DNA from 3 places in the Mycoplana sp. MJR14 genome. Region 1 is predicted to be linked to each of the others. Evidence: riboswitches for the same ligand, from Rfam matches in the RefSeq annotation. Region 1 holds a riboswitch; each other region holds the start of a gene.

Evidence for each region. A riboswitch is a leader RNA that binds a small molecule or an ion and turns the genes downstream of it on or off. The one in region 1 is predicted to bind cobalamin.
Region 2: linked by a shared signal. The riboswitch ahead of P0086_RS10245 (ABC transporter substrate-binding protein) and the one ahead of P0086_RS21465 (CbtB-domain containing protein) in region 1 are both predicted to bind cobalamin.
Region 3: linked by a shared signal. The riboswitch ahead of P0086_RS06900 (aromatic ring-hydroxylating dioxygenase subunit alpha) and the one ahead of P0086_RS21465 (CbtB-domain containing protein) in region 1 are both predicted to bind cobalamin.

The regions. Positions count from the first base shown of each region.
Region 1 covers NZ_JARGEO010000011.1:143,869-148,521, reverse strand. The annotation lists gene P0086_RS21470 (peptidoglycan-binding protein) at 1-1,004, shown strand, start outside; cobalamin riboswitch at 1,110-1,419, shown strand; gene P0086_RS21465 (CbtB-domain containing protein) at 1,462-1,638, shown strand; gene P0086_RS21460 (CbtA family protein) at 1,651-2,433, shown strand; gene cobU (bifunctional adenosylcobinamide kinase/adenosylcobinamide-phosphate guanylyltransferase) at 2,433-2,960, shown strand; gene cobW (cobalamin biosynthesis protein CobW) at 2,965-4,014, shown strand; gene cobN (cobaltochelatase subunit CobN) at 4,147-4,653, shown strand, end outside.
Region 2 covers NZ_JARGEO010000003.1:482,081-486,733, reverse strand. The annotation lists gene P0086_RS10255 (ABC transporter ATP-binding protein) at 1-101, opposite strand, end outside; gene P0086_RS10250 (iron ABC transporter permease) at 98-1,096, opposite strand; gene P0086_RS10245 (ABC transporter substrate-binding protein) at 1,123-2,154, opposite strand; cobalamin riboswitch at 2,325-2,555, opposite strand; gene P0086_RS10240 (transcriptional regulator NanR) at 2,958-3,662, opposite strand; gene oiaX (3-oxo-isoapionate-4-phosphate decarboxylase OiaX) at 3,834-4,653, shown strand, end outside.
Region 3 covers NZ_JARGEO010000002.1:545,329-549,981, reverse strand. The annotation lists gene P0086_RS06910 (DUF6656 family protein) at 1-573, opposite strand, end outside; gene P0086_RS06905 (arylsulfatase) at 719-2,410, opposite strand; cobalamin riboswitch at 2,796-2,993, shown strand; gene P0086_RS06900 (aromatic ring-hydroxylating dioxygenase subunit alpha) at 3,099-4,343, shown strand; gene P0086_RS06895 (hybrid-cluster NAD(P)-dependent oxidoreductase) at 4,345-4,653, shown strand, end outside.

The sequences.
Region 1 (4,653 bases):
AAGCTGAACGCGCACGCGCGCTCGCCGCTGAACAGGCCGAGAAGGCGAAGGCCGAGGAAGAGGCCCGTGCCGCCGCGGAAGCGCAGGCGCGGGAGGATGCCGCCGCTGCCGAAAAGGCCAAGGCCGAGGCGGCAGCGGCCGAGGCTGACGCGGAGCGGGCAAATGCGGAAGCTGCGAGCGCAGCACCGCCTGTCGCCGACGGCAGCGTGGCCGACGCGCTCGACACCGAGGCGCTTCCCACCGATGGCGATGCCGCTGCGACCGCCGCGGCGAACCCGGACGGCGCCCCGGCAGCCGACGGGGAGGCCGAGCGGCTGGCCCGCCGCGAGGACAACAGCTGGAGCCGTGCCGTGCTGAACGGCCGGCCGCAGGCGTTCGAGAGCTACCTGCGCGAATTCCCGCAAGGCCGTTTTGCCGACGAGGCGCGCCAGCGTCTCGCCGCGCTGGAAAAGGGCGGCAACACAGCCGGCAGCGAAGAGGCTCCGGGCGACGTCGCTACCCGGGAGCCTGCCATCAACGCGCCCGCCACGGCTGCGCCTCTCGGAGCCGGAACGGAGCCGCTCGTGCGTCAGTCGCCGGCTGCGCCCGGCCAGCAACCGAAGGTCTACCAGACGCCGGCCGACGTGCGCGAGGCCTATCTCGACACGGGCACGCGCGCGCAGTCCCAGCGCTGGCTGAGCGCGCTCGGCTACGGCACCGGCGGGGCGGACGGCGTCTTCGGGCCGCGCACGCGTGCTGCGATCGCCGCCTGGCAGCGCTCGGCCGGCTATGCTCCGGACGGCTACCTGACGCGCAAGCAGTACCGCGAATTGCGCCAGTCGGCACGCTTTGCCGAGGCCCGCAGCCGCGAATACGTCGCCCGCCAGCGCGCCCGGCGCGACCGCTACTACAATGACGGCTATGGCGTCTACGAGGGGCCGGTCGACGGCTACTACCTCGAAGGCCCGGTCGGGGGCGGCTACGGCCCGAGCGGCGACCTGACGATCAGCGGACCGGGCTACTGAGCGACCAGGGCACCTGATCGAGCATCCGCCGCGGCGACGCATTCGACGCGGCGGACGCCGTTTCCTGCCAATTGACTTCCATCCTGCTCAGGCATAATCATCGCCACTATTGGAAGGTGCGCCGGTCCAGTGATGGACGGGCGCTTAAATGGGAACGTGACGGGGTGGACCCAATCAGGGCGCTCCAATCACGGCCGACCCCGCGACTGTAGAGTGGCGAGGCCTATCCGACCGGTCGTTGCGACCGGAAAAGCCACTGGGTGGCGGCATGATGAACCGGGGTCTGGACGCCTCTATTTCTACGAATCGTCCGCCTTTCATGCCGCGCTCCACCCGGGAAGGCGAGGATGGGCCGCAGGCGCAATTGCGCCCGACGCCGCGAGCCAGGAGACCTGCCGGCCAATGAGGGCATGGTGCCCGACCTGGGGATTTCCCCGTTGCCAGCACGGAGGTTGTCATGGCTGCTTCGAACGTCTCTTCTGTTTCGCTTTCCCTCAACGATCGTCTTTATGCCGGTCTCTTTGCGCTTCTCGTCGGCGGATTTCTGGTATTCGGCGCAGGCCTTGCCAATTCGTCCGTGCTGCACGACACCGCACACGATACCCGCCACTCCTACGGCTTTCCCTGCCACTGAGGAGTTGACGTCATGATCGTGAAGTATCTCCTGGCCGCTCTGGTGGCCGGGCTGTTCTCCGGCGCCCTGATGACGGTCGCCCAGGAGGCGCGCGTCATTCCGCTCATTCTGCATGCCGAGGAATACGAGGGTGGCGAGGCGGAGCCTGCCGCGCCCGCGGCGACCGGCACCGAGGTTCAGCCGGAGGCGGAGCATTCCTCGCTGCGCATCGGCGCGGCGCTGTCGGAGGTCGCGGCCTATCTGTCGCCGATCTCGGTCGCCTATGCCCATGAGGGCGAGCATGAGGAGGGCGGCATCATGTTCGGCATGAGCCGCTTTTCCGGGACCCTGCTCGCCAATCTCGTGACCGGCGCCGGCTTCGCCCTGCTTCTGGCGGGCGTCAGCCTTGTGACGGGCAATGCGATCACGGTTGCCAACGGTGCGCTCTGGGGTGCTGCCGGCTGGCTCGCCGTCCATCTCTTGCCGTCGATCGGCCTGCCGCCGGAGCTTCCGGGCTTTCCGGCAGCCGAGCTCGGCGACCGGCAGGTCTGGTGGGTCGCGACCGTGGTGCTATCGGCCGTCGGGCTGTATCTCGTGATCCTGAAGGACGGGTTTGCGGCGAAGGTCGCGGGCATCGCGCTGATCGCGGCGCCGCAGGTCTACGGCGCGCCGCAGCCGGCCGATATCGCCAGCAACGTGCCGGCCGTGCTGGGGGCGGAGTTCGCCGTGGCCGCACTCGCCACGACGCTGTTCTTCTGGATCGTGCTCGGCCTGTCGCTGGGCTACGCCAACGAGAAGATCGCAAAGGCAGACTGATGAAAACGACATCGCCCGGAGCCGTCCTGGTTCTGGGCGGTGCGCGTTCCGGAAAATCCGCATTCGCCGAAAGGCTGGCTGCGGAGAGCGGACTTGCCAAGCACTACATCGCCACCGGCCGCGCCTGGGACGACGAGATGCGCGCGCGGATCGACCAGCACAAGGCCCAGCGCGGCAGCCATGGCTGGGTGACGCACGAGGAGCCGCTGGCGCTGCCGGAGCGCATCAACGACACGGCGCGCGAGGACCGGGTGCTGCTCGTCGATTGCCTGACGCTGTGGGTGACGAACCTGATGCTCGAAAAGCACGACATGGCGGCAGCCTTCGACGATCTCGCCGCCGCCGTCGTCACCGCGCCCGGGCGGCTCATCTTCGTCTCCAACGAGGTCGGGCTCGGGATCGTCCCGGACAACCAGATGGCGCGCGAATTCCGCGACCACGCCGGCAGGCTGCACCAGCAGGTGGCGCAGCTCGCTTCCGAAGTCTATTTTGTCGCGGCAGGCCTGCCGCTGAAAATGAAGGGTTGAGCCCATGCTCCAGCAAAAGATCCCCGCCACCGTCATCACCGGTTTCCTCGGTGCGGGCAAGACGACGATGATCCGCAACCTGCTGCAGAACGCCAACGGCCGGCGGATTGCGCTGATCATCAACGAGTTCGGCGATCTCGGCGTCGACGGCGACGTGCTGAAGGGCTGCGGTGCGGAGGCCTGCAGCGAGGACGACATCATCGAGCTCACCAACGGCTGCATCTGCTGCACCGTCGCCGACGACTTCATCCCGACCATGTCGAAGCTTTTGGAGCGCGAGAACCGCCCCGACCATATCGTCATCGAGACCTCCGGCCTGGCGCTGCCGCAGCCGCTGGTCGCCGCCTTCAACTGGCCGGAGATCAAGACGCAGGTGACGGTGGACGGCGTGGTGACCGTCGTGGACAGCGCCGCCGTCGCCGCCGGGCGTTTCGCCGACGACCATGACCGCGTGGACGCGCTGCGCGTCAACGACGACAACCTCGACCACGAGAGCCCGCTGGAGGAACTGTTCGAGGACCAGCTGACCGCCGCCGACCTGATCGTGCTCAACAAGACCGACCTGATCGACGCCGCCGGGCTGAAGACGGTGCGCGACGAGGTCGCCGCCCGGATCTCCCGCAAGCCGACAATGATCGAGGCGAGGAACGGCGACGTCGCCGCCGCCGTCCTGCTCGGGCTCGGCGTCGGCACCGAGGACGACATCAAGAACCGCAAGTCGCACCACGAGCTGGAACACGAGAACGGCGAGGCGCACGATCACGACGAGTTCGACAGCTTCGTCGTCGAAGTCGGTGCTGTCGCCGATCCGGCCGCCTTCGTCGAGCGGCTGAAGGGCGTGATCGCCGAGCACGACGTGCTGCGCGTCAAGGGCTTTGCCGACGTGCCCGGCAAGCCGATGCGGCTCCTGATCCAGGCGGTCGGCAGCCGCATCGACCAGTATTTCGAGCGCGCCTGGGCGCCGGGCGAGACCCGCGGCACCCGCCTCGTCGTCATCGGCCTGCACGACATGGACGAACAGGCCGTGCGCGCGGCGATCGCCGCTGCGGTGTGATCCGGGCATGGGGGCGCGGCCACATCGCTCGCCGCGGCCTGCGTCGCATCTGCGAGCGGGCGGGAGCGGGCGGGCCGGGCCGGACGATCCTCGGGCCGGGGATGATTGCGGCGGACGGATGGAGGGGAGCGCATGCACCTGCTCTTAGCCCAGAAGGGGACGATCGCCGACGGCAAGGAGGCGATCGATCTCGGACAATCGCCGGGCGAGGTCCTGTTCCTGTCGGCGGCGGATACCGAGCTTGCGTCGATCGCCGCCGCCCATAGCGGCCGGCGCACGGCGACACGCCTGCGGCTTGCCAGCCTTGCCGCGCTCAGCCACCCGATGTCGGTCGACACCTATGTCGAGCGGACGGCGCGGCATGCGCGGCTGATCGTCGTGCGCGCGCTCGGCGGCGCCAGCTATTTCCGCTACGTGCTCGAGGCGCTGCATGCGACCGCGGTGGCGAACGACATCGCGCTCGTGGCGCTGCCGGGCGACGACCGGCCGGACGACGGGCTGGCGCCGTTCAACCGGATTGCGGACGAAGACCGGCTGCGGCTCTGGGCCTATCTCACCGAGGGCGGCGCGGAGAATGCCGGCCGCTTCCTCGCCTATGCCGACGCGCTCGTCTTCGGCGGCGACAGGCCGGCACCGGCG
Region 2 (4,653 bases), on a different contig from region 1:
ATGATGCCGAGGAACTCGCCCGTCTCGACCGCCAGCGAGACATCCTTCAAAATATCGGCGCTGCCGGCCGACCACGAAACGCACCTGGCGGAAAGCCTCATGCCCTGCCCCTCCCTCTTGCAAGGATCACCGCGAAGGCCGGCGCCCCGATCAGCGCCGTGATCACGCCGATCGGCAGCACCTGGCCGGCAATGATGGTGCGCGACAGGATGTCGGCGACGATCATGAAGACGGCACCGGCGAGCGCCGCCGCCGGCAGCAGCACGCCGTGCCGGACGCCGACCAGCAGTCGCGCCGCATGCGGGATGACGAGGCCGACGAAGCCGATCGAACCGACGATCGAGACCATCACCGCGGTCATCATCGCCGAGACTCCGACGAGCGCGAGATAGGTGCGCCGCACGGAAATGCCGAGCGAGGCGGCCGATTCCGAGCCGAAGGTGAAGGCGTCCAGCGCGCGCGCATGCCAGAGGCACACGACGAGGCCGGCGAGCGCGGCCGGCACGGCCAGCCAGGCATCCGGCCAGCGCACGCCCGACAGGTTTCCGAGCAGCCAGAACATGATGCCGCGCGCCTGCTCCGCCGTCGCCGCCTTGGTGACGATGAAGGAGGTGAGCGCGTTGAAGAGCTGCGAGCCCGCGACGCCGGCAAGGATGATCGCCGCCGTGCCGCGTCCCGCCTTGACCGCCAGTACGCTGACGAGCGCAAAGGCGATGATCGCGCCGAGGAAGGCGCCGAGCGACAGGGTCAGCATGCCCGCGCCGACGCCCAGGATCGCCACGCCGACCGCGCCCGTCGAGGCACCGGCGGAAATGCCGAGGATGTAGGGATCGGCGAGCGGATTGCGCAGCAGCGACTGCAGCACCGCGCCGGAGAGCGCCAGTGCTGCCCCGCAGGACGCCGCCACGACCGCCCGGCTCAGCCGGTAGCTCCAGATGATGCCCTCGTCGATCGGCGCCAGCGGATAGCCGGCACTCCACAGCCGGTTCGCCACCGTATGGGCGACCGTCCGAAACGGGATCGCCGTCTCGCCGATCGCCGCCCCCATCCAGAGCGCCAGCAGCAGGACGGCGAGCGCGGCAAACGCCGCGCCCATCCGCGTGCCCGATGTCAGCGCCCGGCTCACTGGGCGAGGCCGGCAGCGGCGATGGCGTCCGCCAGGGCCTCGATGCCCTCGATCGTCCGGATCGTCGGGTTCATCGCCTGCGCGTCCATGGCGAAGACGTGGCCGCTCTTGACCGCCGGCATCAGGCTCGCGACCGGATCAGTCTTCAGGAAGTCGAGCTTGGCCTCGAGACTGTCGAGCGGATAGCGGCGGCGCTCCATCGAACCGGCGACGACGATCGTGGGATCGGCCTTGGCAATCGTCTCCCAACCGACGGTCGGCCATTCGTCGTCGGTCTTGATGATGTTCTCGATGCCGAGCGCCGACATGATGTAGCCGGGCGCGCCGTTCTTTCCGGCAACATAGGGATCGGCATCGGCCGCGCTGGAAAACCAGAAGACGGCCTTGAGCTTGCCTTCGGCCGGCTTCACCTTGGCGCGCGCGGCTGCTTCGCGCCGCTTCAGATCGGCGACGACGGCCTCGCCCCTGTCCTGGACATTGTAGATCTGCGCGAGCTCGCGGATCTCCTGGTAGACCAGGTCCATGGTGAAGACCTGGTGGCGGACGCCGTCGCTGGCGGCGGAGTTTTCCTTGCCGACGCAATCGGACGGCGAGGTGTAGACGGCAATGCCGAGCTCTTCGAACTGCTCCGGCCGGGCGACCACGCCCTCGGGGCCGATCTGCCACTGGAACTGCACGGTGACGATGTCCGGTTTCCTGGCCAGCACGCTCTCGAAACTCGGATCATTGTCTGCCAGCCTGTCGATCCGGGCGTTGACGTCCTCGTAGCCCTTCAGCACCGGGCCGACCCAGAGCGCGGTGCCCGCCACCTTGTCGGCAAGGCCCAGCAGGTAGAGGATCTCGGTGCTGCTCTGGCCGATCGAGACGGTACGCGACGGTGCTCTTTCGAAGGTGACGGGACGTCCGCAGTTCTGCAGCGTCAACGGATATGTCGTCTCCGCCGCGCGGGCCTCGCCATGGAAGAACGATGCGGCCAGCCACAAAGCGACAATGCCCGCGTAAAGCGGTTGCTTGAATGAAATCGTCATGGATTTTTCCCGAAAAGGTTAGAAATGACGGCGGTGAAGAACCGAAAGGTCTTCAATTCGTCCGGTTGCTCGAAGATCGGCAGGTCTCGGGAAAGGCAGCGTGAAGACGCTCAGCAGGGCGCCAATGGTCGTCATGAAATGCTCCTGTTCCGGGCTTCCCCGCCCGTGACGTTGGATCGATGCTTGACGGCAGGTCTCCTGGCTCGCGGATCTGTGACGTTCATCTGCCTTCCCGCGCCGCGCGCAGTGGCATGGCGCCGTGGCGCCACGAGGATGAACGGCAATCCGCTTACAGTTGCGGGGGCAGCCACGGTTTTGGTCCCGACTTGGGTCGTCCGCACCGTGTTCCCTATTAATCCCCTCCGCTTCGTGGGCGGGGAACCGTCGTCCTCCAGATAGACGCTTGCCGGCCCTATCGTCAAGCGCGAGAGATCGGCGCCTGCACGTTCTGCACGCGATCGATATCGTGCTCTCGCCGCTGCGGTTGCGACCGCCAGCGGCGGCAGAGGACCGGTACGCACGGCCGGTGTCCGGGCTGGCCCGGAATGGGGGGAGCAGGTCATCGATCTTCCTTCCGAAGGCTGACCCGACCTGCTTAGTGTAATAGTATTACATCCGTCAACCGGAAAGTTATTTTATAACATGACATATCCAGGCAGTGATCGGCGTCGACCCGGGACGACCGCAGGATCGCCCTCGCGGAAACGCGGTTCACCGCGCGACCGTCGCATTCGCAACTGTCGAAGATCCGATTGGAAGAGAGGCCCCGCGCCGGTCGAGTGCACGAGGCGGACGTGGTGGGGTCACCTGTTGTAGAGCGATCGCGACCGTTCGAGATGCTTCAGCATCGCCGCTTCCGCGCCCTCGGCATCCTGGTTCCTCAGCCGGTCGAGGATTTCCTCGTGCTCCACCAGCGTGAACTTCTCCTTGCCGGTCCAGATCAGCATTTCCGTATGGTACTCCTTCAGCCAGGCCAGCATGGCCTCGCTGACGGCGACGTAGATCGGATTGCCGGAAACCTGGGCGATGCGGGTATGGAACTGCATGTCGGCGGCGATGAAGGCCTCCGCATCGCCGAGCGAGCGACGCTGGCGCTCGATGATGGCGCCGAGGTCGTCGATGTCGCCGGCGCGGGCGCGTTGCGCCGCCTCGCGCGCCATACCGCGCTCGAAGAATATGCGCGCGCTCTTCAGATGCTCGAGGGAATCCTCCGACTGCGACAGCATGATCTTCGCGGTCAGGTCGACCTGGCGGAAGATCGACTGCGCGGTGAGCTGGAGGACCTTCGCCCGCTCGCCGTGGGAAATGCTGAGCAATCCCTTGTTGGCGAGCGACTGCATCGCCTCGCGGATGGCGGGGCGGCCGACGCCGAAGCGCTCCATCAGCACGCGTTCCGACGGCATCTCGTCGCCCGGCTTCAGTTCCCCCGACGTGATCATCCGCTCCAGCCGGTCGAAGACTTCGTCGGACAGCTTGCGCCTGACGATCGGCTCGATGGTTTGGGTCATGGCGTCTCTCTGGCTCATTCTCCCTCCCTTAACATTTCTGCATTTTGCGACAAGGCGGGACGCTGGGAATCCCTTTGCTGAAATTTTTCCGTTGCACAAATTGGAATACTTATTATACCAGATCACGAGTTGACGCCACGACAAACTGAAGTGGCGAGGAGGAGCAACGGCTTGCTGATTACCCTGACCTACCGCATCGAGACGCCCGGCAGCGTCGAAGCGATGGCGAACAAGATCGCCAGCGACCAGTCCACCGGCACCTTCGTCGCGGTCCCCGGCGAAACCGAAGAGCTGAAGGCCCGGGTCGCAGCGCGCGTGCTCGCCATCCGTCCGCTCGAAGCCTCCTTCTCCCCGACCTGGCCGGAAGCCGAACCCGGCAAGCGGCTGAACCGGGCCGACGTCGACATCGCCTTTCCGCTCGACGCCATCGGCACCGACCTTGCCGCCCTGATGACGATCGCGATCGGCGGCGTCTTTTCCATCAAGGGCATGACCGGCATCCGCATCGTCGACATGAAGCTGCCGGAGGCCTTCAGGGCCGCTCACCCCGGCCCGCAGTTCGGCATCGACGGCAGCCGCCGCCTGACCGGCGTCGAGGGCCGGCCGATCATCGGCACGATCGTCAAGCCGGCGCTCGGCCTGCGTCCGCACGAGACGGCGGAACTCGTGGGCGAACTGATCGAATCCGGCGTCGACTTCATCAAGGACGACGAGAAGCTGATGAGCCCGGCCTACTCGCCGCTGAAGGACCGCGTCGCGGCGATCATGCCGCGCATCCTCGATCACGAGCAGAAGACCGGCAAGAAGGTGATGTACGCCTTCGGCATCTCGCATGCCGACCCGGACGAGATGATGCGCAACCACGACCTCGTGCTCGAGGCCGGCGGCAACTGCGCCGTCGTCAACATCAATTCCATCGGCTTCGGCGGCATGAGCTTCCTGCGCAAGCGCTCCGGCCTCGTCCTGCATGCCCATCGCAACGGCTGGGACG
Region 3 (4,653 bases), on a different contig from region 1:
GGCGCCGAGCAGGAGCACGTTCTTCATCGCTTCCTTCGGGTCGTGGGTATGGAAGAGGACGCCGTCCTCGCCGACCTTGCGGTCGATCTCCAGCCGGCCCTCGGCCTCCGCCGGGCGGATGGCGACGGCGAAGTACATGCGCTTGAACTTCGGGCTGATGCCGGCGAAGAAGCGCTCCCCGTCGCCGATCTCCGAATAGAAGTTCGCCATGTAGAAGGACCACTGCACGTCCTCGTGCTGCGGCAGGCGGGAGTTCGACACGGTGACGTGGCAGTAGCCGAGATGCGGCATCGTGGCCAGCGTGCGGTGGAAGATCAGCTTCGGAAAGCGGATCGAGCGGTGGAAGCCGTTGATGCGCTCGTGCGTGACCGTGCCGGCCTGCTCCAGCCTGCGGCCGGTGGCCTCGGCCACCTCGCGATAGGTGAGGTAGCGCTTCTCCGTCTCGTTCCACTCGCGCCGCTCCAGCTTCCCCGTCCTCAGGAAGTCCGTGTAGGCGACCGAGCGGCCGCGCTGCGCCCGCTTGTAGGCGACGGCGTCGTAGTATCTGAATTTCGGGGCGGGAGTGGGCAGCACGGCGGGGCTCCGGAGGGCAGGGCGGTCTGGCCCGGATGATGCCCGCTTATGGTTAACGCCGCCCTTACGCCGCAGCACAGGCCTGCGGATTGACCGGCCGGAAATCCGGCCGCCGCGCGGCGGCCGGATCCGCTGGCCGCAGCGATCAGTCGCCGCCGCCCGATGCGCGCAGTTGCGCCTCGATCTTGCTGAGGTTGAACGATCCCGGCGACTGGCTCGGCGGATAGTCCTTCATCGTCTGCAGGAACTGCGCCGCCATGCCCTGGATCGGCACGATCACGAAGACGCGGTCGAGGAACCAGTCGTTGTAGGTGTTGGAGTTGTGCTGCGCCTTCTCGAACGGGTCGCGCCTGAGATTGAAGAGCAGCGGCACGCGCAGTTCGGTGAACGGCTCGCGCCAGACGCCGAAGGCCTGGCCGCGGTTCTCCAGGAACACTGCCTTCCAGTCGTCGTAGCGCGCCGCCACGACCTGCCCGTCGTCGTTGACGTACCAGAATTCGTGCCGCGGCGACTGGTCGGCCTTGCCGCTCAGGTAGTCGAGCTGGTTGTAGCCGTCGATGTAGTTGCGGTAGCTGCGGCCATTGAGCTCGACGGTGTTGGCGAGCTTCGTCTTGATGTCCGGATCGCCGGCGATCGCGGCGAAGGTCGGCAGCCAGTCCTCGTGCGCGACGATGCCGTTCAGGGTCTCTCCGGCCGGGAACCGGCCCGGCCAGCGGGCGAAGGCCGGCACGCGGTAGGCCCCCTCCCAGTTGGAGTTCTTCTCGCTGCGGAACGGCGTCGTGCCGGCGTCGGGCCAGGTGTTGTAGTGCGGGCCGTTGTCGGTGGAATAGAGCACCACCGTGTCCTGCGCGATGCCGAGGTCGTCGAGCAGCTTCAGGAGTTCGCCGACATGCATGTCGTGCTCGACCATGCCGTCATGGTACTCGTCGCCGCTCGGCCCGGAGATCCCCTTGTTCTGCTCCTTCACATGGGTACGGAAATGCATCCGTGTGCCGTTCCACCAGCAGAAGAAGGGCTTCCCCGCCTGGTTCTGCCGGGTGATGAAGTCCTTGGCGGCGGCCAGCGTCTCCTCGTCGATCGTCTCCATCCGCTTCTTCGTCAGCGGCCCGGTGTTCTCGATCTTCTGCGTGCCGTCGGGATTGGCCCAGCTGTGCAGAACGCCGCGCGGGCCGAACTGCTCGAGGAAGGTCTTGCCGTTGGCCAGGACCCGGTCGCGCGGATAGTCGCGGTTCTCCGGCTCCTCCTCGGCATTGAGGTGATAGAGGTTGCCGAGGAACTCGTCGAAGCCGTGCATCGTCGGCAGGTGTTCGTCGCGGTCGCCCTGATGGTTCTTGCCGAACTGTCCGGTCGCATAACCCTGCGCCTTGAGCACGGTGGCGACGGTCACGTCGGTCATTTGCCAGCCCTGCGCCGCGCCGGGCAGGCCGACCTTGGTCATCCCCGTGCGCACCGGCACGTTGCCGCCGAGGAAGGCGGCGCGTCCGGCGGTGCAGCTCTGCTGGCCGTAGTAGTCGGAAAACGACAGGCCCTCCGCGGCGATCCGGTCGATATTGGGCGTCCTGTAGCCCATCATCCCGCGGCTGTTGGCGGAGATGTTCCAGATGCCGATGTCGTCGCCCCAGATGACGAGGATGTTCGGCGGCCTGCCGCTCGCCGGCGCAGCCGGCTGCGTCTGGGTCTGCGTCTGGGTCTGGGCCTGGGCCGGCGACCCGGTTCCGCCGAGTGTCGAGGCGGCGGCGAGCGCGGTTCCTGCCAGAAGCAGGCTCCGTCGGCTCAGGGCCGGTTCGCTGCCTTCATGCGTGCGGCTGCTGTCGTCACATGCGCTATCGGTGGCCATGGCTCACCCTCCCGTGACAGGTCGACATTTGCTGCTGAGGATATGCTGGTTGTCGCCACAGAGGCGATTATGCGCGGAGGTGCGGGGCCCCGCCCTCCGCCGAGGTCCGGCGCGGGTAGGCCGCGCGACGTCACGCTACCACGAAACGGTTCCGGTTGCACTTGCCGAGGTGCCTGGCCGATCCCGACCTGGTCGCGGTTGTGACGCAAAGAGACTATCTGCCTCTTTTGCGGTCTTGTCGCACATTTGTTGATCTGCTGATGGTTTCCGATGAGGCAAATATTTGAAATAAAAACGTTATTTCATTGTGCATCGCAAGACGCGCACTGTCGCCAAAGCGGAAGGCGACGTCGCAATTGAGCGGCACGGCGTCCCGCCTTTCCGCTTAGATGAAGAGGCTCAAGGTGCTGCCTCTTTAGGGAGGGCGGATAATTGGGAAGCCGGTGAAAATCCGGAGCTGCCCCCGCAACGGTAAGGGAAGAAATCGCGGCAAAAGGCCACTGGAGAAGTCCGGGAAGGCGCCGCGCGGTCCGCAGAGGACATCTCCCGAGCCCGGAAACCAGCCTTGGAGAGAGATGACGTGACTGGCTGCGGCGGGCAGCCGGGGCGCTGCGAAGTCGTGTCTTCACGACGGTCGCGACTGCCCATGCCCGCTTCGGACGAGCAAATGCTTTTTGAGGAAGCGGCAATGGACATTCGCAGCGACGTACTTCGCAAGATCAGGAACCGGCGCGAGGGCTACAGCCTCGATCAGGCGTTCTACATCGACCAGGACCACTACAAGCTCGATCTGGAGACGATCTGGTATCGCGACTGGCTGTTCGTCGGCCACGACTGCGAGATCCCGCGGGCCGGCAACTACTTCACCCTGCAGGTCGGCGACTACCCGCTCGTCGTCACCCGCGACCGCCAGGGCGTCATCCGCGCGCTGCACAATTCCTGTCGCCACCGCGGTTCGCGCGTCTGCACCCAGCACAAGGGGGCGTCCGCCAAGCTCGTCTGTCCCTACCACCAGTGGACCTACGAGCTCGACGGCACGCTGCTCTTCGCCCGCCACATGGCCGAAGACTTCGACAAGAGCCAGCACGGCCTGAAACCCGTCCATTGCGAGACGGTCGGCGGCTACATCTTCATCTGCCTCGCCGACGAGGCGCCGGACTTCGCGCCCTATCGGGAACTCGCCGAGCCCTATCTCGTCCGCCATCGCCTCGGCGAGACCAAGGTCGCCTTCGAGAGCACCATCGTCGAGAAGGGCAACTGGAAGCTCGTCTGGGAGAACAACCGCGAGTGCTATCACTGCGCGGCCAACCATCCCGAGCTCTGCCGCACCTATCCCGAGGCGCCGAGCGCCACCGGCGTGCAGGGCGCCAAGGACGATCCGGTGATCGCCGCCCACTGGGCGAAATGCGAGGCCTCCGGCCTGCCGAGCGAGTTCCGCATGTCGCCCTCCGGCCAGTTCCGCCTCGCCCGCATGCCGCTGATCGACGATGCCGAGAGCTACACCATGTCGGGTGCCCGCGCCGTCCGCCGGCCGCTGTCCGGCGACGTGCAGGAGAGCCACATCGGCACGCTTCTGATGTTCCACTACCCGACGACCTGGAACCATGTGCTGGCCGACCATGCCATCACCTTCCGCGTCCTGCCGCTCGGCCCCGAGCTGACGCAGGTGACGACCAAGTGGCTCGTCAACAAGGACGCCGTCGAGGGCGTGGACTATTCGCTCGACGAACTGACCCACGTCTGGACCGAGACCAACGACCAGGACCGCCGGATCGTCGAGGAGAACGCCTTCGGCATCCGCTCGCCCGCCTACGAGCCCGGCCCCTATTCGCCGGTCGACGAGGGCGGCGTGATGCAGTTCGTCGAATGGTACTGCACCTTCATGGAGCAGCGCCTGCAGGGCGACAAGCAGCCTCTGATCCGGGTGGCCTAAGATGACGATCGCAAGCCAGTTCCGGCACTTCGACGAGCTCCAGCCCTGGAACGACCGCCAGCACCTGCTGGAGTGCATCGCGGTCACGGCCGAGACGGCCGACGTGATGACCTTCACCTTCCGCTCCGACCGCGAGAACTGGTTCCGCTACCTGCCCGGCCAGTTCGTGACGCTGGAGCTGCCGGTGACGCCGGACGATCCGGTGATGCGCACCTATACGCTGTCCTCGACCCCGTCGCGGCCGTTTTCGGTGGCCGTCACCGTCAAGGCGCAGAAGGACAGCATCGGCACCCGCTGGATGTTCGATCAC